Regions from separate parts of the Devosia sp. P2_G7 genome, predicted to be linked through region 3. Evidence: predicted binding sites of a transcription regulator. Region 3 holds the regulator's gene; each other region holds the start of a gene.

Region 1 (7,481 bases), on a different contig from region 3:
CAGGTGGTGTTCAATGCCACCGGCGATATGCTGAAAGCCTCGGTGCCGTTCACCAAGTAGGCCTCGCCAGGGCCCAATTGCTACGCGTTTTGACGGACGGCCATTGGCCGTCCGTTTGCGTTTTGGTGAACGGATGAGGGACGATGCTAAGTTCCCGCTTCTGCCGATGTTAACGAGAGCATGCGACACAGTCCGGGACAGAATCCGTTCCGGAAGCCTCGCCCCATGGTCCGTCCGGCCCCGAAATCGCTGACTCTGCGCGCGGCGCTCTACGTGCTCGCCATCTGCGCGGCGATCGTCGCGCTCGAGGGCTGGCGCGAGTGGGTTGCCTATAATGCGGCGCTGCAGAAGGCCGAGCTCGAGACGCGCAATCTTGCCCGCTCGATGCGCCAGCATGCCGAGGACACCTACGAGATCGCCGACCAGGCGGTGTCCCTGGTGACCTTCGAGATCGAGACCGCCGGCACCGACCCCGAGGGGGTGAAGGAGACCGAGGCCTTCATGCTGCGGACCATGGAGAGCGCGCAGCGGCTGCGCGGCATCTATGTCTACGACGCCGACGGCAACTGGATCGTCACCACCTCGGCCAACATGCCGCCGGGCGACAACCAGAGCACCTACAGCTATTTCCGCGACCACATGAACTCGCCGAGCGACGCACCGTCCTTCGGCGCGCCGATCCACACTGGCGACAACGCGCTGATCACCACCGTCAGCCGTCGCTTCGACAAACCGGATGGCAGCTTTGGCGGCGTGGTCGTCGCCGCCATCGATTCCCGCTATTTCGCGGACGTCTATGACGGCATCGATGTCGGCGCCATGGGCACCATCAGCCTCTATGACAATGACGGCCTGCTGCTCAGCCGCAAGCCCTACCGCCCCGAACTGATCGGCGCGGACCTCGGCGAAGGCGACCTGTTCGATGCACGCCGACCCGCCAATGCCTCCGGCGCCTATCACTACGACTCCGCCATCGACGGCCACCGCCGGATCGGCGGCTACGATCGGGGCTCGCGCTATCCGGTGGTCGCGGTGGTCGCGGTTTCGCACGCCGAAGCTTTGGCCGGCTGGTGGACCGGCGCCCTGCAGCGCAGCGCCATCACCCTCGGCATGGTGCTCGCCGCCGCGTTGCTAGGCCTCCGCCTCACTGACCAGATCCGCCGCCGGCAGAGCAGCGAGACGGTGCTGGAGCAGAAGGAAGCGGAGTTCCGCCTGCTCGCCGAAAGCGCCAGCGACCTGGTGGAGCGCTTCGACAGCGATGGCACGCGCACCTACATCTCCCCTGCCCTCGAGCGCCTGACCGGCTACCTGCCCGCGGAGATGCTGGGCAAGAACGCCTTCGAGGTGGTGAACCCTCTCGACCGGCCCGCGGTTGAGGCCGCTGCAGAGCGGTTGCGCAAAGGGCTCTCCGAACAGGAGACCGTGGCCTTCCGGGTGCAGCACCGGGATGGCCGCGAGATCTGGCTCGAGACCTCGTTGCGGATCGCGGCCGAACGCTCCGAGCGCGTATCGGTGGTCGGTGTCACCCGCGATATCAGCGAACGCAAGCGCCTCGAACTGAAGCTCGAAAGCCTCGCCATGCGCGACGGGCTCACCGGCATTGCCAACCGTCGCGCCTTCGATACCGCGCTCACCCGTGAAGTGGCCCGCGCCAGCCGCCTCGCTTCACCGCTGTCTCTGCTGATGATCGATGCCGACCGGTTCAAGCGCTTCAACGACGACCACGGCCACCTCGCGGGCGACGCCTGCCTGAAGGCCATTGCCGCGGTGGTCGCCATGGCCGCCCGACGCCCCAGCGATCTGGCGGCCCGCTATGGTGGCGAGGAGTTGGCGCTTCTTCTCCCCGACACCGACGCCGACGCCGCGCGCACCATCGCCACCGAGCTCTGCCGGCAGGTGCAGTCGCTGGCCATCCCGCACGAGCGCAACCTGCCCTGGCGCGTCGCCACCATCAGCATTGGCGTCGCCACGATCGACTCGCGCGACGAGGACGCGGTCCATGACGGCTCCTGGGTGATCAGCACCGCCGACCTCGCCCTCTACGACGCCAAATCCCAGGGCCGCAACCAGAGCGTCGCCGCGCCGAGACGGGTGAGATCACGGCTGGCCGGCTAAGCGTCGTCGATCCGGCACCATCGCTTGTTATGCTGTCGACTGGTTGGAGGCAGCTGATGAACGATCGTCCCGGGGCATCATTCGAGGAACGCGAGGTCGTCGACCTACCCCTATCGCCCGCCCTACCCTGAAGCGGTGTTCGAGAAGCTGCACCAGCTGGCGCCTCGGCATGACGCGATGCTGGATATCGGCTGCGGTCCGGGCAAGGTGTCCCGCCCACTGACCCGGTGCTTCGCCGATGTGGTTGCCGTCGACCCCTCGCGGCACATGATCGCACTCGGACATACCCTGCCCGGCGGCCGGGCGCCGAACCTTCACTGGGTGCAAGGCCTCGCCGAAGAAGCGCCGCTCGACGGCCGGCGCTTCGACCTCACCGTTGCCGCCGCCAGCATCCACTGGATGGATCACGACCGGCTGTTCCCAAAGCTCCTGCTGCACGCGGCTCCTGGAGCGTCGAGGGTTTCATCAAGTGCCAGCACTCGCGCGACACCTGGGCCTACTCGAAGCTCGGCGATCGGACAGCAGCGTTCGACGCCGAACTCGCTGAGCTTCTCGCTCCCTACGCCGCAGCGGGCCAGCTGATCTACACGGTCAGGACCCTGGTGATCTGGGCCAGCATCGCGCCGAGATAGTCCTGGAGCTTCCCACAAAACGAAACGGGCCGCCTGGGCGACCCGTTTCAACCTCACGTCCGATGCTACGCCTGTAGTCCGGCGCCGCCTCAGAACGGGATGTCGTCGTCCATGCCGCCGGACTCAAACGCCGGAGCCGAGCTCGGGCGGCGCTCCTGGCGGGCTGGCGGGCCACCGAACGACGAGGACTCGCGCGGGCTGGAGAAGCCGCCGGCGCTGTCGCCGCCGCCTTCGCCGCGGCCATCGAGCATGGTCAGGGTCGAGTTGAAGCCCTGCAGCACGATCTCGGTCGAGTACTTGTCCTGGCCGGATTGGTCCTGCCACTTGCGGGTCTGCAACTGGCCCTCGATGTACACCTTGGCGCCCTTCTTCAGGTACTGCTCGGCGACGCGCACCAGGCCTTCCGAGAAGATCACCACGCGGTGCCACTCGGTGCGCTCCTTGCGCTCGCCGGAATTCTTGTCGCGCCACTGTTCGGAGGTCGCGACGCTCAGGTTCACCACCTTGCCGCCCGACGGCAGGTTCCGCACTTCCGGGTCGTTGCCGAGGTTACCGACGAGGATGACCTTGTTCACGCTGCCAGCCATGGCACTTTCCTTTCAACTTTCCCGGATACGCGCTCGGGAGAAACTCCGGCGCGTATCCTACCGCTATCGTCCGGACGGCGCGCGCGACATTCGCCGCTCGCCCACAGTTTCGTCCGTTCTCTTTATGTTCTACTCGTCAGCCGGTTTGTCAAGCGTGCGGCGAATAGATTCCATCAGCAGCGGTCTTGACCGACTCTGGTTTGTTCCGCTTATGTTCACATCACGTTTGAGCGGGATGTCGAACGGTCGTGGTGACAGGAACCGTTGCGGCGTGGTTAAGTTGCAAGTCGGGCGCCGGATACCCAGATGTGCGGCCTAGCCCCTCTTTTTTGAAACCCTGACACGATTTGGCACAAAGCGGCACTATGTTCGCTCGCCCTCGTCAAGTGGAAGTCTTTGATGGCCGATAGACCTAATCCGAACCGCGATCTCGTCATCAGGGGCGCCAAGGAGCACAACCTCAAGAACATCGACTTGAGGCTGCCCCGCGACAGCCTAATCGTGATGACCGGGCTATCGGGCTCCGGCAAGTCGTCGCTTGCCTTCGACACCATCTATGCCGAGGGCCAGCGCCGCTATGTGGAGTCGCTGAGCGCCTACGCGCGCCAGTTCCTCGAGATGATGCAGAAGCCGGATGTCGAGCAGATCGACGGCCTGTCGCCGGCCATCTCGATCGAGCAGAAGACGACCAGCAGAAACCCACGGTCTACCGTTGGAACTGTCACGGAGATCTACGACTATCTGCGCCTGCTCTTTGCGCGCGTTGGCATCCCCTACTCGCCGGTCACCGGCCTCCCTATCCAGAGCCAGACCGTCAGCCAGATGGTCGATATCGTCATGGCGCAGCCGCCGGAAACGCGGCTTTACCTGCTGGCGCCGATCGCCCGTGGCCGCAAGGGCGAGTACAAGCGCGAGCTCAACGATCTGATGCGCAAGGGTTTTCAGCGCGTGAAGATCGACGGCGAGTTCCACGACATCGAGGACGCGCCCAACCTCGACAAGAAGATCAAGCATGACGTGGAAGTCGTTGTAGACAGACTCGTTGTCGGCCCCGACATCGCTACCCGCCTCGCTGAAAGCTTCGAGACCGCCCTGAAGCTCGCCGACGGTATCGCCTTCGCCGAGTTCGCCGACGAACTTGACGAGAACGGCGCCCCGAAGCGGCTGATCTTCTCGGAAAAGTTCGCCGATCCGATCTCGGGCTTCACCATTCCCGAGATCGAGCCGCGGCTGTTCTCGTTCAACAATCCGTTCGGCGCCTGCCCGGTCTGCGACGGTCTGGGCACCGAGCAGAAGATCGACCCGAACATGATCGTCCCCGATGTCAGCCTTTCGCTGCGCGACGGGGCCATCCTGCCATGGTCTAAGACATCAGCGCCCTATTACCTGCAGACGCTGCAGGCCGTGGCCAAGCACTATGGCGCCTCGACCGGCACCGCGTGGGAAGAGCTGCCCTTCGAAGTGCAGCACGCGATCCTCTTCGGCACCGGCTCGACGCCGATCAACTTCGTCTATGACGACGGCCTCCGCACCTACAAGAGCACGAAGCCCTTCGAGGGCGTGATCGGCAACCTGGAGCGGCGCTACAAGGAGACCGAGAGCGCTGGCATGCGCGAGGAGATTGAGCGCTACATGTCGCAGGCGCCTTGCCTCGCCTGCAACGGCTACCGCATGAAGCCCGAAGCGTTGGCGGTAAAGATCGACGGCCTGCATATCGGACAGGTCAGCGAGAAGTCGATCAAGGCCGCCGCTGAGTGGTTCACCGAACTCCCGAGCCGCCTCACCGAGCAGCAGAACCAGATCGGCGAGCGCATCTTCAAGGAGATCCGCGAGCGCCTGGGCTTCCTCAACGCCGTCGGCCTCGACTACCTGACGCTGGCCCGCAACTCCGGCTCGCTGTCGGGCGGTGAAAGCCAGCGCATCCGCCTCGCCAGCCAGATCGGCTCCGGCCTCACCGGCGTGCTCTATGTGCTCGACGAGCCTTCGATCGGGCTGCACCAGCGCGACAATGCCCGGCTGCTAGAGACACTGCAGCGGCTGCGCGACATCGGCAACACGGTGATCGTCGTCGAGCATGACGAGGACGCCATCCTCACCGCCGACTACGTGGTCGATATCGGCCCCGGTGCCGGCGTCCATGGTGGGCACATCGTCGCCGAAGGCACGCCGCAGCAGGTGATCAGCAACCCCAAGAGCATCACCGGCCAGTACCTCTCGGGCGCGATGATGATCCCGATGCCGGTCGAGCGCCGGAAGCAATCGAAGACCAAGAAGCTCCACATCGACGGCGCCACCGGCAACAATTTGAAGAACGTCTCGGTCGACGTGCCCCTGGGCAACTTCGTCGCCATCACGGGCGTCTCCGGCGGCGGCAAGTCGACGCTGATGATCGACACCATGTACCAGGCCATCGCCCGCCGGCTGAACGGCGCGCGCGTCAACCCGGCGCCGCACAACCATCTCACCGGGCTCGAGCACCTCGACAAGGTCATCGACATCGACCAGTCGCCGATTGGGCGCACCCCGCGCTCCAACCCAGCCACCTACACCGGAGCCTTCACGCCGATGCGCGAGTGGTTCGCCGGCCTGCCGGAGAGCAAGGCGCGCGGCTATGGCCCGGGCCGGTTCTCGTTCAACGTGAAAGGCGGCCGCTGCGAGAAGTGCGAGGGCGACGGCGTCATCAAGATCGAGATGCACTTCCTGCCCGACGTCTATGTCACCTGCGAAGTCTGCAAGGGCCACCGCTACAACCGCGAGACGCTCGAAGTGCAGTTCAAGGGCAAGTCGATCGCCGACGTGCTCGACATGACCATCGATGAGGCCGTCGATTTCTTCGCCGCCGTGCCGTCGATCCGCGAGAAGTTCGCGACGCTGCAGCGCGTTGGGCTGGGCTACGTCAAGGTGGGCCAGCCGGCAACGACCCTCTCAGGCGGCGAGGCGCAGCGCGTCAAGCTCTCGAAGGAACTGTCGCGACGCGCCACCGGGCGCACGCTCTACATGCTGGACGAGCCGACGACAGGCCTCCACTTCCACGATATCGCCAAGTTGCTCGAAGTGCTGCACGAGCTCGTCGACACCGGCAACACCGTGGTGGTGATCGAGCACAATCTCGAGGTCATCAAGACCGCCGACTGGGTCATCGACATGGGGCCCGAGGGCGGCGACGGCGGCGGCCAGGTGGTCGGCGTCGGCACCCCCGAGGATATCGCCGCGAACAAGCACTCGCACACCGGCCGCTTCCTCAAGGAAGTCATGGAGCGCCGCCCGCAGCGCACTGCAGCGGAATAGCGTTCAGCTAGCGGTCGTGTGCCGTTCATCTCAGTGGCAAACCAGCGGCGCGCTATGGCAGCGCCGCTGTCGTTTGTTGCCGCCGTTGGCGGCTGCGATCATGACAGTAGAATGAATTTGCCATGCGCGTGACGCATGTCGGCACTGAAAACTCGCTGCATGTGCCTTCGCGCAAATCGGCTCATGCTACTTTCGTGGTGATCCGAAAAGGAGAACGCCATGTTTGTTCGAGCCGTCTGGCGCATGAAGCGGCTGGTCGACATCAAGCAGACGCTGCGGGAGATGGATGTCCCCACGATCCGTGACGCCCTAGGGCTTTCGGGCGCCGACTTCCAGAAGATGACCCGCGGGCTGTTCGACCGCTGAGCTTCATTCGTCGCTAACCATTCGAGAATGGCCGCCGTGTGCCCGGCGGCCATTTTCTTGCCTTGGCGCGGCCGCGAACCTGAATCGCAAATGAACGTGAGCGGTTAATGCCATGCGCTAATCGCATAGCTGTACTCGAACATCTCCATCTGCTCGTTCCCCGTGAACGGGACTATCTATGTCCTCGTAAACGAAAGGAGACTTCCAAATGGGTATTCGCACCACGCTGAAGAAGTGGGCCGCTTATCAGCAGACCGTCCGTGAGCTCAACGCTCTCGACACCCGTCAGCTGAGCGATCTCGGCATCACTCGTACCGACATCCAGCGTATCGCCCGCGACCATGCGCGCACCATCTAACGGTTCGCTTTCTGGTTCGTGTTCGACGCCGGCATCCTAGAACGCTCGCTTCCTGATAGAAGCGGGCGTTCAGCCTTTCTGGGGCTCCGTTCGCGTTAGAACGCCAGCCGCCCCACCAGTTCCTCATATGACACG
Region 2 (7,481 bases), on a different contig from region 3:
ATCTCCGGGTCGAACGCTCGAACCGTTCCACTACTGCGTCGCCAATGGCCTCGTTCATCTCTTCAACGGTCACGTGTACGTCGCCGCTGGGCGGCGGGCCTAGAATACCAGCCAAGTCGACTGCCCGCAGCTTCCGCGGCTTCACCGTGACTTTGCCATCGTCCAGAATCCACTCCATCTGCGTCCCCTCTTCCAAGCCCAGAAAGTCTCGCACTTCCTTTGGGACGGTGGTTTGACCCTTGCTGGTCACCTTGCCGGTGTACCTTGTCCTTGCAGGCAGTGATTTCCCAGACATTGCGAGTGCTCCTTACTTTCTTAGTGTAGTAAGGAATGTTATGCACTGCAAGGCTAACTGCTCAATTCCCTGAGTCCCAGCCGGATCAGCTTGTCGGTCGCCATCCCATCGCCGTCGCGGCCGACCACCCGCGCCACGGCAGCGGAGGCCTGCGCGCTCGAGTAGCCGAGATTGGTGAGGGCAGAGACCGCATCGGTGACGTTGCTGGCCGCAGCCCCCTCTCCAAGTGCCGCCTGCAGGCCCAGCACACCGGCATCGATAGCACCGACCGCCGGGGCCTTGCCCTTGAGTTCGGTCACGATGCGGACGGCGAGCTTGGGACCTACGCCGTTGGCGCGGCCGATCATCGCCTTGTCCTGCAGCGCGATGGCGCTGGCGAGCTCGGATGGGGTGAGTACCGATAGGATGGCGAGGGCCACCCGGCTGCCGACCCCCTGCACCGTCATCAGCGTGCCGAACCAGGCTTTCTCGGCTTCGGTGAAGAAGCCGTAGAGCCGGATCATATCCTCGCGGACGATCATCTCGGTATGGATCACCGCAGCGTGGCCAACCTGCGGTAGGGCCGCCAGCGTCTTGGCCGAGCAGAACGTCTCGTAGACGACGCCGTTGACGTCGAGATGCACGTGGTCGTCGCCGAACCCGTCGACGAGGCCCTTGAGCTTGCCGATCATGCAGGAACACTCAGCTTGCGGATGGCGCGGTGATGCGCGTGGCAGATGGCGATGGCCAGCGCATCGGCCGCGTCGGCGCCCTTGAAGATCGCGGTGGGCAACAGGATCTTGATCATCATCTGCACCTGGGTTTTCTCGGCATGGCCGGTGCCGACGACCGACTTCTTGATCAGGTTGGCGGCGTACTCGCCGACCGGCAACCCGCGCAAAGCCGGCGTCATCAGCACCACGCCGCGTGCCTGCCCGAGTTGCAGCGCCGAGCGCGCGCCGGCGGACACGAACGTTTCTTCGACCGCGGCCTCTTCCGGTGCGTATTCATCAAGCACGGACGTGATGCCGCGATGCAGTTCGACCAGCCGGTCGGCCAGCGAGCCCTCGGTGGGCGGCGTGATTGTGCCGCAGGCAACGAAGCCCAGCCGGTTGGCCGAGCTCTCGATCACCCCCCAGCCGCAGCGCCGCAGCCCCGGATCTATCCCGATGATTCGCACTGTTTCCGCCATTCTGAAGCTTTAGGGCAGGTGATGAATCCTACCAAGCGCTTTGTGAACGAAACGGAAACACCCTGGGGGAATTGCCGGCATTCCTGCCGGCCGCATTAATTCGCATTCAAGCATTGCCCCTTAAGCCATGCGCATTCGCTCGGGGGTCGCGGGATGAACAGGTTGGTATTGCCGCAGTCGGCATGGGGCATCGTCTGGCGGCGCACGACCCTGATCCTCATCGCTTCGACGGTAGGGTCCTGGGTGATCTCCAACCTCGTCATGATGTCCCTGAACCAGGGCATGAATGATGTCGGCACCGTCCTCGCCCTCGGGATGCCGACCGCTTTGGGTGGCCCGATCCTGCTGTTCCTCCAGATCCGGTCGGCGCAGCTGAGAGAGGCCAACCGCAGGCTGGAGACCCTTGCCTCCACCGACTGGCTGACCGACTGCCTCAACCGCCGCGCTTTCACCTCGCGCGTCGGCGCGAGCCTCAGCGGGATGAACGGTAGCGCAGCGCTGCTGGTCATCGATGCCGACCACTTCAAGACCATCAACGACCGCTTCGGCCATGAGCGCGGCGATGAGGTGCTGCAGCTGATCGCTCGCGCCATCCGCGACAGCGTGCGCGAGGGCGATCTGGTCGGGCGCATCGGTGGCGAGGAATTCGGCGTCTTCGTCAGGGACGCCGGAGCGGACGCTGCCGAGCGCACCGCCGAGCGCATCCGCGATTCCGTCAATGCGCTGTTCGTCACGTCCGAAGGCGTCGCGCAGCGCCTTTCGGTCAGCATCGGCGGCGCCGTAAGCTCAGGCGACGCCGGCTTCTCAGACTTGTTCCGCATCGCCGACCGCCGCCTCTACGAGGCCAAGCACACCGGGCGCAATCGTGTCGAGTTGGGCGGCAAACAGGTCGATCCAGACCTCGTCGCGCTGAACGCTGCGGTGCGCTGAAGCACTAAATTCCGGCGATAGATAAAATCCGATCCAGCGGCTTGAGGCGATCTCAACTCGCCCGGCCTAGCTTCCACGGCTTCTGCGCAGAAGTGCTGAAGGAACGCGAGCTTTGGATTTTTCGCCCAGCGGCTGGGGCCGCGTCTTCCTCTGGACAGCGCTGGGCACGATCGGTTGCATTGCAGTCGCGCTGTTCGTCGATTCCTTCAATTTCCACAATCTCAGCCCCGAGTCGCTCCGCTGGTCGATCGCCCTCGACGTGTTCGTGCCGATGGGCCTCGCCATCCCCATGCTGTTCTTCCTGCTGAGCAAATTGCGTGAGCTCGCCATCGCCCACGAATTGCTGCGCCACCATGCGGCGACCGACAATCTAACCGAGCTGCTGAACCGTGGTGCCTTCACCCGTGAAGTGGAGGAAGCGCTGGCCGATGGCCGCTTCGCCGACGATGGCATGCGCGGCACCCTGCTCGTTATCGATGCCGACAACTTCAAGGCGATCAACGATACCTACGGCCACGACCACGGCGACGCCGCGCTGCGGCTGATCGCCAAATCGGTGCGCAGTGTGCTGCGCGCTGCCGATCTCGTCGGACGCATCGGTGGCGAGGAGTTTGCCGTCTACCTGCCCGGCACCACGCTGCTGATCGCCGAGGCCGTTGCCGAGCGGCTTCGCCTCGCGGTCTGCGAAGCCAGGTTCGCCCCCGACGGGAAGCCCTACCAGTTGACGGTGAGCGTGGGCGGCGCGGTCTACGACCGCTCCCTGCCCTTCACCGAGTTGTTCCGATTAGCCGACCAACAGCTCTATGCGGCAAAGCAGAACGGACGCAACTGCACCGCAGTCGCGTCCATCTCGCATTACGAGACGCTGCCCGCTGCAGCGGCCTAGTCGTCCGCAGCCGTCGTTGCGACTTCAACGAGGAAGCCGCCGGGGGCCTGGCAGTAGAACGTCGTCGTCCGGCTGCCGCCACGATTGAACTGTTGCACGTCGCCCGGACCGTAGCCGGCATCGACGAGTTCGGCATGCTTCAGCCGCACCTCGGCGACGCTGCCGACGAAAAAGCCGACATGGAAGTTCTTGTGGTAGGTGGCTTCGGTCTTGCCTGATGCCATGAAGTTGAGGACGAACCCGCCCTCACCCTCCATGACGGCGAAGTTGTCGTGCGCTTCGCCGACGACGGTGAAATCGAAATGCCGGGCGAAGAACTCGGCCGCCGCGCCTACGTCAGCGACGGCGAAATTGGCGTGATTGAACTGCATGATGATGTCCTGATGGTTGCGAAGGAAACGGTCGAACGACCGGTCTCGAGGCGCACGCGGCTCAGGGCATGAAGCTGGCGGTGAAATCTCATCGACCCATATCCCAACAAGCAGCGGGCACCCGGGGATCGGGCGCTCGTCGGCTTGCCGTGGGTCCTTCGCCTTTTGGGCGGGACAATCTCCCTCGCGGGAGGGCCGGACTCACCTTAACCGGCCTACGTTTTTTCGGCGTAACGAGCCTGAACTATTGCCCAGGCCCGGATTTGTCAAACGCTCACGCGTCGATCTTAGGCGGCGTCGATCTTGGCCATGTCTTCGTCGCTGATGTCAAAGTTGGCATAGACGTTCTGCACATCGTCGTCCTCTTCGAGGATGCCGATCAGCTTGAGCAGCGTCGCACCCTTTTCCGCGTCCACCGGCACTTCGTTCTGCGGCTTGAAGATGAACTTGGCCAATTCTGCCTCGCCCAACACCTTCTCGAGCGCCGCCGCGACCTCGTTCAGCGCCTCGAACGAGGTGTAGATCCAATGGCCCTCTTCGTCGCTTTCGACGTCGTCGGCGCCGGCCTCGATGGCAGCTTCCATCACCTTGTCTTCCGAGCCGGCGGTGGCTGGGTAGAAGATTTCGCCGACGCGATCGAACATGAAGCCGACCGAGTTGGTTTCCCCCAGTGCGCCACCATTCTTGGAGAAGGTCGAGCGCACGTTCGAGGCGGTGCGGTTGCGATTGTCGGTCAGCGCCTCGACGATGACGGCAACGCCGCCGGGGCCGTAGCCTTCGTAGCGGATCTCTTCGTAGTTCTCGGTGTCGGCGCCGCTCGCCTTCTTGATAGCGCGCTCGATGTTGTCGCGCGGCATGGACAGCGCGCGAGCGTTGCTGACTGCGAGGCGCAGGCGCGAATTGAACGCCGGGTCCGGCACGCCGAGCTTGGCAGCCACGGTGATTTCACGAGCGAGTTTCGAAAACACCTTCGAGCGAGCCGCGTCGGACTTGCCCTTGCGGTGCATGATGTTCTTGGCGTGCGAATGGCCGGCCATGCGGTCACCCCTGTTGGCATGTGTGGCAATGGTGGTGGGCGGTTATAGGGGCGGCGGCGGCGAAAATAAAGGCCGTGTGACAGCCGGCCGAGCATCTCGCCCGATCCAAGGCAATGCGTGACAGTTTCCGCCATTTCAGCGATAACTTGAATATGAACCCGCGATAAATGCGGATATCACCGCACATTCAGTCGTTCACTGGCATCTAGCGCTCATCAGCGCGGTATTGGGACCGCAAGCAGAGAGAACTAGAGATGGACGCATTTAAGAGATTTTCGCTCGTAGCCATGGCAGCGCTCCTCACGGCGGGCACGGCGCCGGCATTTGCACAAACCCGCGATACGCGACCGGAGCGGCCGGTCGTCGAACGTGACGACAGCAGCGGTTCCGGCGCTACCGAAACTAGACAAGAGCCGCGCCTGCCCAAGTCCACCGAGGGCGTCCGGTGCCTGATCAAGCAGGGTCACGACGGTCCGGCGATCCTTGCAGTCAACGGCACCGGCAAGGTGATCCCGGCGGGAACGGTAGTGACGCTCTACCTGCAGCCAGGCAACATCCAGAAGCTGTTCAAGCTCGATACGGACTGGCAGCCCGGGCAGTCGATCGGCGTTCCGGTGAAGCTCGGCGAACTGCCCGAGGGCGCTGCATGCTCGATGAAAGTCACGCCAGTCGAAGACAAGGGAAACGAAGGGACGCCAGATCCTGACGGAAGCGATCAAGCACCCGATGGAGGCGACGCGCAGCCGCCCGGCCCAATGCCGGATCTGCCGACCGGCGAAGGTGACCCGGCGCCACCCGTCATTCTCGACGCCGAGACGACGTGTCAGCTTCGTCCCACGAACGACGACGCATCACTGTGGGGCGTCGACATCCAGAACCTCGGACCAGATTCTTGGCCGGTCGGCACCCAGATACATCTTACGCTGCCCAACGGGACCGAATTGACCATCACCCTCGAAAACGAAATCCCGGTTGGTGACTACTACGCCGCCTACAATCTGTTCCCGAAGCCGCAAAACTGGACGTGCAAACTGTATCTGACCGCTGCTCCCTAGAACGCCGGCTCTGCCTGGGCCAGCGACCCACCGACCCGCACGGGAAACAGCTTGGCGACGAGACCGTTCCTCGGATCGGTCTCGATTGCGACTCCGCTCAGCGTCGCCTCACCATCCGCCGGGGTAAACCTGCCGGTGGCGATGCCGGTGAGGAAGCGGTTGAGCGGTTCGTCGACCTCAACGCCGATCACCGAGTCATAGTCGCCGCACATGCCCGCATCGGCCATCAGCGCCGTGCCGCCCTTGAGAATGCGGTGATCGGCCGTTGGGATGTGGGTGTGGGTGCCGACGACAAGGCTGACCTTGCCGTCGAGGAAGTGCCCCATCGCCTGGATTTCCGAGGTCGCCTCGGTGTGAAAATCGAGGATGATCGCATCGGCCTGCTCGCCGAGCGGACAGGCGGCAACCGCAGCCTCGACGGCGCGGAATGGATCGTCGACCGGATCCATGAACACCCGGCCCTGCGCGTTGATCACCAGCACCCGGTGCCCGGCGCGGCTTTCATAGAGATTGGCACCGCGTCCGGGCGTGCCCGGAGCGAGGTTGAGCGGCCGCAGCAGCGTCGGCTCGCGGGCGATGTATGTCAGTGTGTCGCGCTGGTCGAAGGCGTGGTCGCCCAGCGTCACGACGTCGGCGCCGGCTGCCTTGATCTCGGCGAAGTGCCCTTCGGTCAGCCCGCGCCCATGGCTGGCGTTCTCGCCGTTGATCACCACGAAATCGAACTTGTGCTTGTCGACCAGCCCGGCAAGGCGGTCGGAAACGGCGTCCCGGCCGGACTTGCCGACCACGTCGCCCAGGAACAGGACTCTCACGTAACCGGCGCCTTTTTGTCGAAGTTGCGGACGCCCTGTTCAGTCACGATAGCGTCGAGCGGCACATCGTGCGCCTCGCGCGGGATCAGATCCACCTCCTGCAGCGCAAAGGCGAAGCCAATGAGCCTTGGCCGCTTCGGCAGCGCGGCCAGTGTCCGGTCGTAATAGCCACCGCCGTAGCCAAGGCGGGTGCCGTGCTTGTCGAAGCCGAGGAGCGGCATGAGGATGACGTCGGGCGCGGCGCGCGGCGCTTCCTCCGCAGGGGCGAGCGTTCCGAAACCGGCCTCGTAAAGCGGCGCGCCGTCTTCCCAGAGCCGAAGCTCGAGCGGCTGCTCGTCGCCCAGCACCACCGGCAGGCACACTGGCTGGCCGGCATCCATCAGCCGGGCCACCACCGATTTCACGTCCATCTCGTCACGGATCGGCCAGTAGCCTGCGACCACTTCGCCCTTCTCGATGGGCACGGCATCGAAGAAATGCAGCATGGCCGCATGGGCCGCCTCGTTGCGCAGGGACGGATGGAAGGCCGCTCGCTTCTTGTGCGCTACGGCTCGGAGCGCCGCTTTCGCCTCTTCGATCTTTGCGTCGCTCATGGGGCTTTCTGGCGAAGAATTAGGTGCCGCCCTGGCCGTGGGATACAGATCCTGGGAACCTACTTACGTAGGTGGGCGCCGTGTGTCCGAACCCACGGGTCCGAACGGTGACAGCTCCCTTAAGGATCAGTACGGCCCCAGGGAAATAAGATCCAACACGCACCGGGCAGCCCATTCAATATAGGGTGCACAGCGCGCCAACGCCAAGCGCTTCTTTCCTTTTCCACGTCCCCGCCTATATCAGGCGGGCAAGGGCACAGGGGCGACGCATGGTTTCACAGATCCTCTTGGTGATGATCGCAGCCATAGCGGTCACCATTATCGCCGAACG
Region 3 (7,481 bases):
CGCGACATGAAATTGTGGATCACCGGCAGGTCTGGACGCGCCGCCTTCATCAGGTCGTACTGCGTCTTGTTGAACGCGGCGACCTGCGCCGACGAATAGCGGCGAAAGTCGAGGCAGGCAGCCGGCGCGGCCTCGGTCACGGTGAGGTTCGGCGGGTCGATCTGTTCGAAGTTGTTGTACTCCATCGACCAGAAGACATTGCCCCAGGCGAGGTTCAGCGCCTCGATGGTCTTGTACTTGTCCTTCAGCCAGAGCCGGAAGCCGATGGCTGCGGCGTGCGAGTAGGAGTGCACCGTGTCGTGGCAGCCGTACTCGTTATCGGTCTGCCAGCCGGCGAGTGCCTTGTGCTGGCCGACATGGTCGATCAGCAACCGGGTGATGCGGGCGCATTCGCGCCGATAGCCCAGGTGCGAGAAGTCGTAGTGCCGACGCGAACCGAAGCCGCGCGGCCGGCCGTCGCGATCGACCGCCAGCATGTCGGGCATCTTGTCGATCAGCCAGCGGGGCGGGGTCGCCGTGGGCGTGCCGACGATGACCTTGAGCCCGTGCTTGTCGAGCACGTCCATTGCCGCAACCAGCCAGCCGAAATCCAGCTCGTTCGGTCGCGGCTCAAGGCGGGACCAGGCAAACTCGCCGATGCGGACATATTCGATGCCGACCTCCGCCATGCGGCGGGCGTCGTCATCCCATTGCTCGACGGACCAGTGTTCGGGGTAATAGCAGACGCCGATAGCGGGAAAAGACACGTTAGACTCAGAGCTTGAGGAAGGGTTCGGCGATGCCGGGGACGTCGAGCGCCACGGCGAAGACGCTGCCGGCATAGGGCTCGCGCTCCAGTTGCTCGGGCGTCATGTGCTCGCGCGCCGTGGTGATGTAGAGGGTCTTGAGGTCATTGCCGCCGAAGGCGGGGCAGCTCACCTGGCTAACGCCGGGAACCTCGACCACCTTGTCGAGCTTGCCGTCGGGCGAGATGCGGATCACCGCGCTGCCGCCCCAACGGGCGTTCCAGAGGTACCCCTCGGAGTCGACGACGGAGCCATCGGGGCCGCCCAGGCCGTCCATGGTGTAGAAATCCTCCCATGGTCCGACCGGCAGGCCGGTCGCCGGGTCGAGCGCGCAGCGGACGATCATCTGGCTGGCGTCAGTGAAGTAGGCGGTGCGGCCGTCGGGGGAAAAGCAGATCGAGTTCGGGATGCGGATGTTCTCGATGACCTTGGTGGTCTGTCCGGCGCGGTACTGATAGACGCCACCGACCCCCGCCTCGGCCTTCCGGCCCATCGTGCCGATCCAGAAGCCGCCGGTGCGGTCGACGCGGCTGTCATTGGTCCGGTTGGTCGGAACGTCCTCCTCGATCTCGGCGATCACCGTGCTCGTGTCGGAAGCAAAATCATAGCGGAGCAGGGCGCCCGACTGCACGATGCCGAGCGTGTCCTTGTCGATCACGGCGCCGGCGCTGACCGTGTCCTTGAAGGTAATGCGGTCGACGATGTGGCCGTCGGTGCCGGCGCTCAGCATGGTCTGGTTGAGGATATCGAACCAGAACAGGCGTTCGAGCAGCGGGTTCCAGAACGGGCCTTCGCCCAGCTCGCAGCGGCTATCGACGAACAGTTCGGCCTTCGAGTTCATCGTGGTCTTCCCTGATCATAGGCGGCGACGGCGGTGGTGGCGCGCGATGCCACATCGGCGGCCGACATGCCGGGCTTGAAAATGTAGGTGCCGAGCCCGAAGCCGGCGCAGCCGGCCGCGAAGTACTCGGCGAAATTGTCGGGGTTGGCGCCTCCGACGGCGTAGAGCGGGATAGCCAGCGGCAGCACCGCCTTCATCGCCTTGATGCCCTTGGGGCCAAGCACTTCGGCGGGGAAGAACTTCAGGCCCGTGGCGCCGGAGCGGATGGCGGTGAACGCGTCGGTGGGCGAGAACACACCCGGGTACGAGGTCATGCCGCGCTCGATGGTGGCGCCGATAACTGCCGGGTTGGTGTCCGGCGACACAACGAACCGGCCGCCCGCATCGGCGACCGCGTCGACATCGGCGCGGCTCAACACCGTGCCCGCACCGACCAGGGCGCGACCGTCGAAGGCCTTGGCGGCGTCTTCGATCGAGCGCAGCGCTTCGGGCGAATTGAGTGGGACCTCGATCATGGTGATGCCGGCGAGCACGAGGGCGTCGCAAACTTCGAGGGTTTCGGGAGGCGTGATGCCGCGAAGGATCGCGATGATGTGGCGGTGGTCCATGAACTTCTATGCCTGTCTTGCTGCCTTGAGTCCGGCGAGGGTGGCGTCGGTCGCATCGACGATGCGGGTCCGGGCGCCGAGCCGTTCAAAGCCCATCTGGTACAACCCGCAAAGGCCGACACTGCCGACCAGCGGAATCTCCGCCTCGCCGATCCAGTCGCGCTGGCCCCCGATCTCGGCGCCGATCAACAGGCCCGAGAGGAAACCGGCACACCATGCCGGGCTGCGGCCCGACAGCAGGGAGCCGGCGCGGACCTTGAACAGCGTCGCGGTCAAGCGCTGGGGGCGCTCGAGCCCCTGGTCGAGACCGGCAGCGAAGCCGACATCACGATCTTCGCCCTCGAGCTCACCACCGAGCGAATGGCGCAGCACCGAGTGGGTGCGCAGCAGCTCGAAGATCTCGCCGGTCATAGCGCTGGAGAAGCGCTCCAGCTTGGTGCCGGAAAGCAGCGCCCACTTGCTGTGGGTGCCCGGCATAACCGCGAGGCCGGAGAAGTTGGGGATCAGTGCCGAGAGCCCAAGCAATTGGGTTTCCTCGCCGCGCATCACGTCCTCCGCACCCAGATCGCGGAGGCAGACGCCAGGCAGGATGCGCGGGGTGTGCGGGCCGGCCATGTCGGGCGCAACGGCGCCGGCAGCGATGCGACCGAGTTCGGCGGGGGCGTCGAGATAGGGGGCCTCGATCCAGCCCTGCCGCGCGCCGGCCATGCCGCAGATCAGTACGTCCTCGACGTCATCGGCGACGCCGTTGAGCAGCGAGGTCAGCACATCCGGATATTGCTCGCGGCTGAGACGACCCATGCCGTCCGGCGACGAGCGGGAGAAGGCGATCTCACCGGCGGAATCTATTCCCCATGCCCGCAGATTGGAGGTGCCCCAATCGACGGCGACCCATTCGACCTGTCCTGCCAAAACCCTCTCCCTTGCGCCGCCAGTTTGCCGCGCATCAAGCCATGCCGCTACATCGCAATCGGGAAGGTGGTCCACTCTCCTGGTATGATCGCGAAAGCCGCTTGCAGGCGGCGCTTCAGATCCGATGCGCCACTTGCTGCCAGCGGCGCGGAACGTAACGTCTTTGCCAGCCCAGCCCTAGTGCAATTGTTGTCCGCAGCGTCCGGATTCATAAGAAAAAGGGGCCGGCTGAGGCAGCCGGCCCGGAGACCCGATTGGCGGCAGGTCAGGAGTTCAGTATTTGCGGAGCAGGCCAACCAGGCGACCCTGCACCTTCACCCGGTCGGGCGGGAAGATGCGGGTTTCGTAGGCTGGGTTGGCGGCCTCGAGCGCTACCGAGTTGCCGCGACGGCGCAGCCGCTTCAGCGTCGCCTCCTCGTCATCTACGAGGGCGACGACGATCTCACCGGTCGAAGCCGCCTCCTGTTTCTTGATGAGCACGGTGTCGCCATCGAAAATCCCGGCATCGATCATCGAATCGCCGCGCACTTCCAGGGCATAATGTTCACCCGCACCGAGCATCTCGGGCGGCACCATGATGGAATGGCTGTGGGTCTGGATGGCCTCGATCGGAGTGCCGGCGGCGATTCGGCCCATCACCGGGACGGTGACCGCGCGGTAGGCGTCGGCGTTGGCCACCTGCGCCGCGGGGCGTGCCGGCGGGGTCGCGACCCGGCCAAGATTGCCCTCGATGACGCTCGGCTCGAAGCGCGCCTTGCGGCCGCCGAGCGATGGATTCATCGAGTCCGGTAGCTTGATCACCTCGAGCGCCCGGGCTCGGTTGGGCAGGCGCCGGATGAAGCCGCGCTCCTCGAGCGCAGTGATCAGCCGGTGGATGCCCGACTTGCTGCGAAGATCGAGCGCATCCTTCATCTCGTCGAACGAGGGTGGGATGCCGGATTCTTTCATCCGCTCGTGGATGAACATCAGAAGTTCGTGTTGCTTGCGCGTCAGCATGGCGGCCCCGTGAGCAGAATCGGAACAAAGACTGAACGTATTATACGTGTTCCAGTTATGTTCTGCAATCGGACGATGAATATTGCGTTACGATGGCGCCCCTGGCGCGCCGAAAGAGAGGACGTGTGGCCGCTAAATCCTCTCGACGTCGGGGCCTTGCGTTTCGTTGACCTGCTGTCCACCAGGGCATACCGTCGAGAGATTGGCGTGTCGAACCCGCACACCCCAACCTTCTCAGCTGGAGCTGTGCTCGTTTCCACGGGCCGGTGAACTGGACTGTTTCTGAGGAGGAAAACATGTCTATGAAATCAAGCCGTTATGCCATATCCGCAATGATCCTGGGGATCTTGCTCAGCCCCACCGTGGCGGCCGAAATGACCGATGCGGAATTGGTCGCCAACGCGCTGTCGGCAGCGCCGGTGGCGGTGGGCCAGAATGCCACGGTCGTGAACTTCGATGCTCAGATGCAGATGAAGACGCTCAAGGAGGGAACGAACGGCTTTACCTGCATGCCGGACAACCTGGCTTCGCCCACCAATGATCCAATATGCGTCGATGCCGGAGGCATGGCGTGGTTGACGGCATATAGCGAGAAGAAGGACCCACCCGAGGGTGTGGTCGGTTTCGGCTACATGCTGCAGGGCGAGTCGGCGCCCGACAACATGGATCCGTTCGCGACCGCGCCGCCCGCTGGCCACGAGTGGATGGTCGACGGGCCGCACGTCATGATCTTCAACGTCGCAGACGAGATGCTGGCCGGCTATCCCAAGGAAGAGCATCCCGACCACACCCAGCCCTATGTGATGTGGCCCAACACTCCCTATGCCCACCTGATGATCCCCGTGCACTGACGACGGGATTCACTGGCGCGTGGCGGCGCATTGGTCGACGCGCGCCGCCGCCGGATTATTGCGGCTCGGCGGGTAGGGTAAGCTGCACGCTGAAACCTTTGCCAGGCTGCGATGCGACAGTCAGTTCGCCACCGAGCAGACCCGCGATCTCTTCGACTATGGACAGCCCGAGGCCAGCTCCGGGCTTGTCGCTGTTACCGCGGCTGAAGCGTTTGCGCACTGCCGCCAGCTGCTCGGCGGCGACGCCGTTGCCGGTGTCGGCTACCTGCAGCACCACCACGCCGTCCCCTGTGGTGACGCGAACCGTCGCTTCGGCGTCGGGTCCAGCATAGGCGATGGCGTTCTCGATGAGGTTGCTCAGCAGTTCACCGAGCAGCATCGGGTCGCCGCGGACCAGCGCCGGTCCTTCGCCCTCGAGGCCAAGATCGATGTCGGCGGCATGGGCGCGGACGACATAGTCGCCTGTGCGCTCCCGGGCGAGCTCGAACAGATCGACAACCTGGAACTGCAGCCGATCGGACGCAGCCTCGTCGATCCTGGCGAGGAGCAGCAGTTGCGCGAGGACGCGCTCGGCGTGCACCACCGCGGCGTCGGCGGTGCGGGCCGCCTCCCGTGCCGCGGCAGGGCTATCGGCGCGGAGCGCCAGCGCCAACTGAGTGCGGATGATGGTGAGCGGCGTGCGGAGCTGATGGCTGGCATTGCCGGTGAAATGGCGCAGGGCATCGAGAGCTGACGACAGCCGCGTCATGAACGAGTTGATCGTGTCGACCAGGCCCTGCACCTCGCGGGGAACCTCCTGTTCGATGGGGCTGAGGTCATCGAGGGCCCGCCGCGAGATGGCATCGCGGAGGCGGTAGAGCGGGGCGAGCGAGAAACCGACGGCCAGCCAGAGGATCACCGCGGCGGCGAGGATGAGCAGCGCAAGGCGAATGGCAGAGCGGAGGAGCAGGGTCTGGGTCAACTGCGTGCGGGCGATGGTGGTCTCGGCGACGGTGACCGTGAACGGGATGGCGCTGACGCCGGAGGATGCCGCGCGTCGCAGCACCGCCACGCGGATCGGCTCACCACGGAAGCTGGCGTCCGAATAGGCGATGTCGGCCGTCGCTGCATCAGAGGTCGGCAGGGTCTGATAGCCCGTGATGAAGCCCTCCGGACCGTCGACGCGGTAGAAGACCCGGTCCTGCGCCGCCGAAGTCAGCATCTCCAGGGCGACATAGGGCACGTCGACCTCGAGCGCGCCATCCTCGGTGACGATCACCCGCTCGGCGATGGCGAGGACAGAGCCGGCGAGGACGCGGTCCGAGAGCGAGGTTGCGGTGTCCTTGGCCTCGCGCCAGGTATCGACCACCGCGAGCGCGGCGACAGCCAGCAACGCGATCATCAGCCACAGCAGCAGGCGCCGGCGCAGCGAGTAGGGGCGCACCATCAGTCGGCGATCCGATCGAGGTAATAGCCGAGGCCGCGGGCGACCCGCACGGTGAGCGCATAGGGAGCGAGCCGGCGGCGCAGGCGCGAGATGTATTGTTCGACGGCGTTCTCGCTGAGGTCATCGTCGAAGGCGGCCAGCGATTCAATGATCGATTGCTTGGCGACCACCTTGCCGGCCTTGCGCAGCAGGGTCTCAAGCACGCTGAGTTCGCGCGCCGGCATGTCGAGGGTCTGCCCAAACGCCGAGAGGGTGCGCGACACGGTGTCGAGCTCGATGTTGCCGAAGGCGATGCTCGAGTTGTGCAGCCCGGCCTGCCGGCGCAGCAGCACGCGGATGCGCGCTTCCAGTTCCGACACTTCGAACGGCTTGGTCATGTAATCGTCAGCACCGAGGTCGAGGCCGCGCACCCGCTCGTCGAGGGCGCCGCGAGCGGTGAGGATCAGTACGGAGGAGGCGTTGCGACGGGCCCGCATGCGGCGCAGGACGTCGAGCCCGTCCATTTCGGGCAGGCTGAGGTCGAGCACGACGAGATCGAATGTTTCCGTCGACAGCACGGCATCGGCGGAGATGCCGTCATGAACGACATCCACCGCGTAGCCGGCGACCCGCAGGACGACGGCAAGGCCGTCGGCCAGGGTCCGGTTGTCTTCGACCACTAAGATGCGCATTATTGGCTCCCCGACCGCACGGTAGTTTGACGGCGCGGCGTTGCCCATAGCCCTTGTGGAGCGGGCAGGGGAGCGGGCATGGTCCGGAAATGCTCCGACTTCTCGCCATTCTCGTCCTCGTCGCAACGCCCACCTTCGCCCAGGAGGCGAAGGTCTATCCGGCGCTCGACGATGCGGTCGGCAACCGGACTGTCACGGTTTACTCGTCGCTCGACGAGCCGCTGGCGCGGCCGATGATCGCGGCGTTCCAGGCCGCCAACCGCGACATCGCAGTGGCCTATGAGGACCTGCAGACCGTCGACATCTACGATCGCGTGGTGGCCGAGACCGATGCCGGTGCGCCCACCGCAGATTTCGCGTTCTCCTCGTCGATGGACCTGCAGGTCAAGCT

The links. Region 3 encodes LexA, which represses DNA repair genes until DNA is damaged. Its sites were predicted from a motif close to TGTTCNNNNTGTGTTCNG; they were not measured.
Region 1: uvrA (excinuclease ABC subunit UvrA) is a predicted target of LexA. The motif match lies at 3,449-3,466, and genes of this name have one in related genera.
Region 2: ruvC (crossover junction endodeoxyribonuclease RuvC) is a predicted target of LexA. The motif match lies at 1,509-1,526, and genes of this name have one in related genera.

The regions. Positions count from the first base shown of each region.
Region 1 covers NZ_JBFUFI010000016.1:29,447-36,927, forward strand. The annotation lists gene AC1DWU_RS21280 (hypothetical protein) at 1-60, shown strand, start outside; gene AC1DWU_RS21285 (sensor domain-containing diguanylate cyclase) at 226-2,115, shown strand; gene AC1DWU_RS21290 (class I SAM-dependent methyltransferase) at 2,251-2,697, shown strand; gene AC1DWU_RS21295 (single-stranded DNA-binding protein) at 2,837-3,334, opposite strand; gene uvrA (excinuclease ABC subunit UvrA) at 3,734-6,622, shown strand; gene AC1DWU_RS21305 (hypothetical protein) at 6,842-6,988, shown strand; gene AC1DWU_RS21310 (DUF1127 domain-containing protein) at 7,197-7,346, shown strand; gene AC1DWU_RS21315 (glutathione S-transferase family protein) at 7,442-7,481, opposite strand, start outside.
Region 2 covers NZ_JBFUFI010000005.1:88,018-95,498, forward strand. The annotation lists gene AC1DWU_RS10015 (PIN domain-containing protein) at 1-2, opposite strand, end outside; gene AC1DWU_RS10020 (AbrB/MazE/SpoVT family DNA-binding domain-containing protein) at 1-295, opposite strand, end outside; gene ruvA (Holliday junction branch migration protein RuvA) at 349-966, opposite strand; gene ruvC (crossover junction endodeoxyribonuclease RuvC) at 963-1,466, opposite strand; gene AC1DWU_RS10035 (GGDEF domain-containing protein) at 1,620-2,396, shown strand; gene AC1DWU_RS10040 (GGDEF domain-containing protein) at 2,509-3,282, shown strand; gene AC1DWU_RS10045 (VOC family protein) at 3,279-3,653, opposite strand; gene AC1DWU_RS10050 (YebC/PmpR family DNA-binding transcriptional regulator) at 3,941-4,690, opposite strand; gene AC1DWU_RS10055 (hypothetical protein) at 4,945-5,745, shown strand; gene AC1DWU_RS10060 (TIGR00282 family metallophosphoesterase) at 5,742-6,557, opposite strand; gene AC1DWU_RS10065 (5-formyltetrahydrofolate cyclo-ligase) at 6,554-7,150, opposite strand; RNA gene ssrS (6S RNA) at 7,170-7,326, opposite strand; gene AC1DWU_RS10075 (cation:proton antiporter) at 7,420-7,481, shown strand, end outside.
Region 3 covers NZ_JBFUFI010000003.1:313,580-321,060, reverse strand. The annotation lists gene AC1DWU_RS07765 (beta-galactosidase) at 1-746, opposite strand, end outside; gene AC1DWU_RS07760 (SMP-30/gluconolactonase/LRE family protein) at 754-1,626, opposite strand; gene AC1DWU_RS07755 (2-dehydro-3-deoxy-6-phosphogalactonate aldolase) at 1,623-2,234, opposite strand; gene AC1DWU_RS07750 (2-dehydro-3-deoxygalactonokinase) at 2,241-3,146, opposite strand; gene lexA (transcriptional repressor LexA) at 3,420-4,142, opposite strand; gene AC1DWU_RS07740 (hypothetical protein) at 4,439-4,993, shown strand; gene AC1DWU_RS07735 (sensor histidine kinase) at 5,049-6,419, opposite strand; gene AC1DWU_RS07730 (response regulator) at 6,419-7,090, opposite strand; gene AC1DWU_RS07725 (ABC transporter substrate-binding protein) at 7,180-7,481, shown strand, end outside.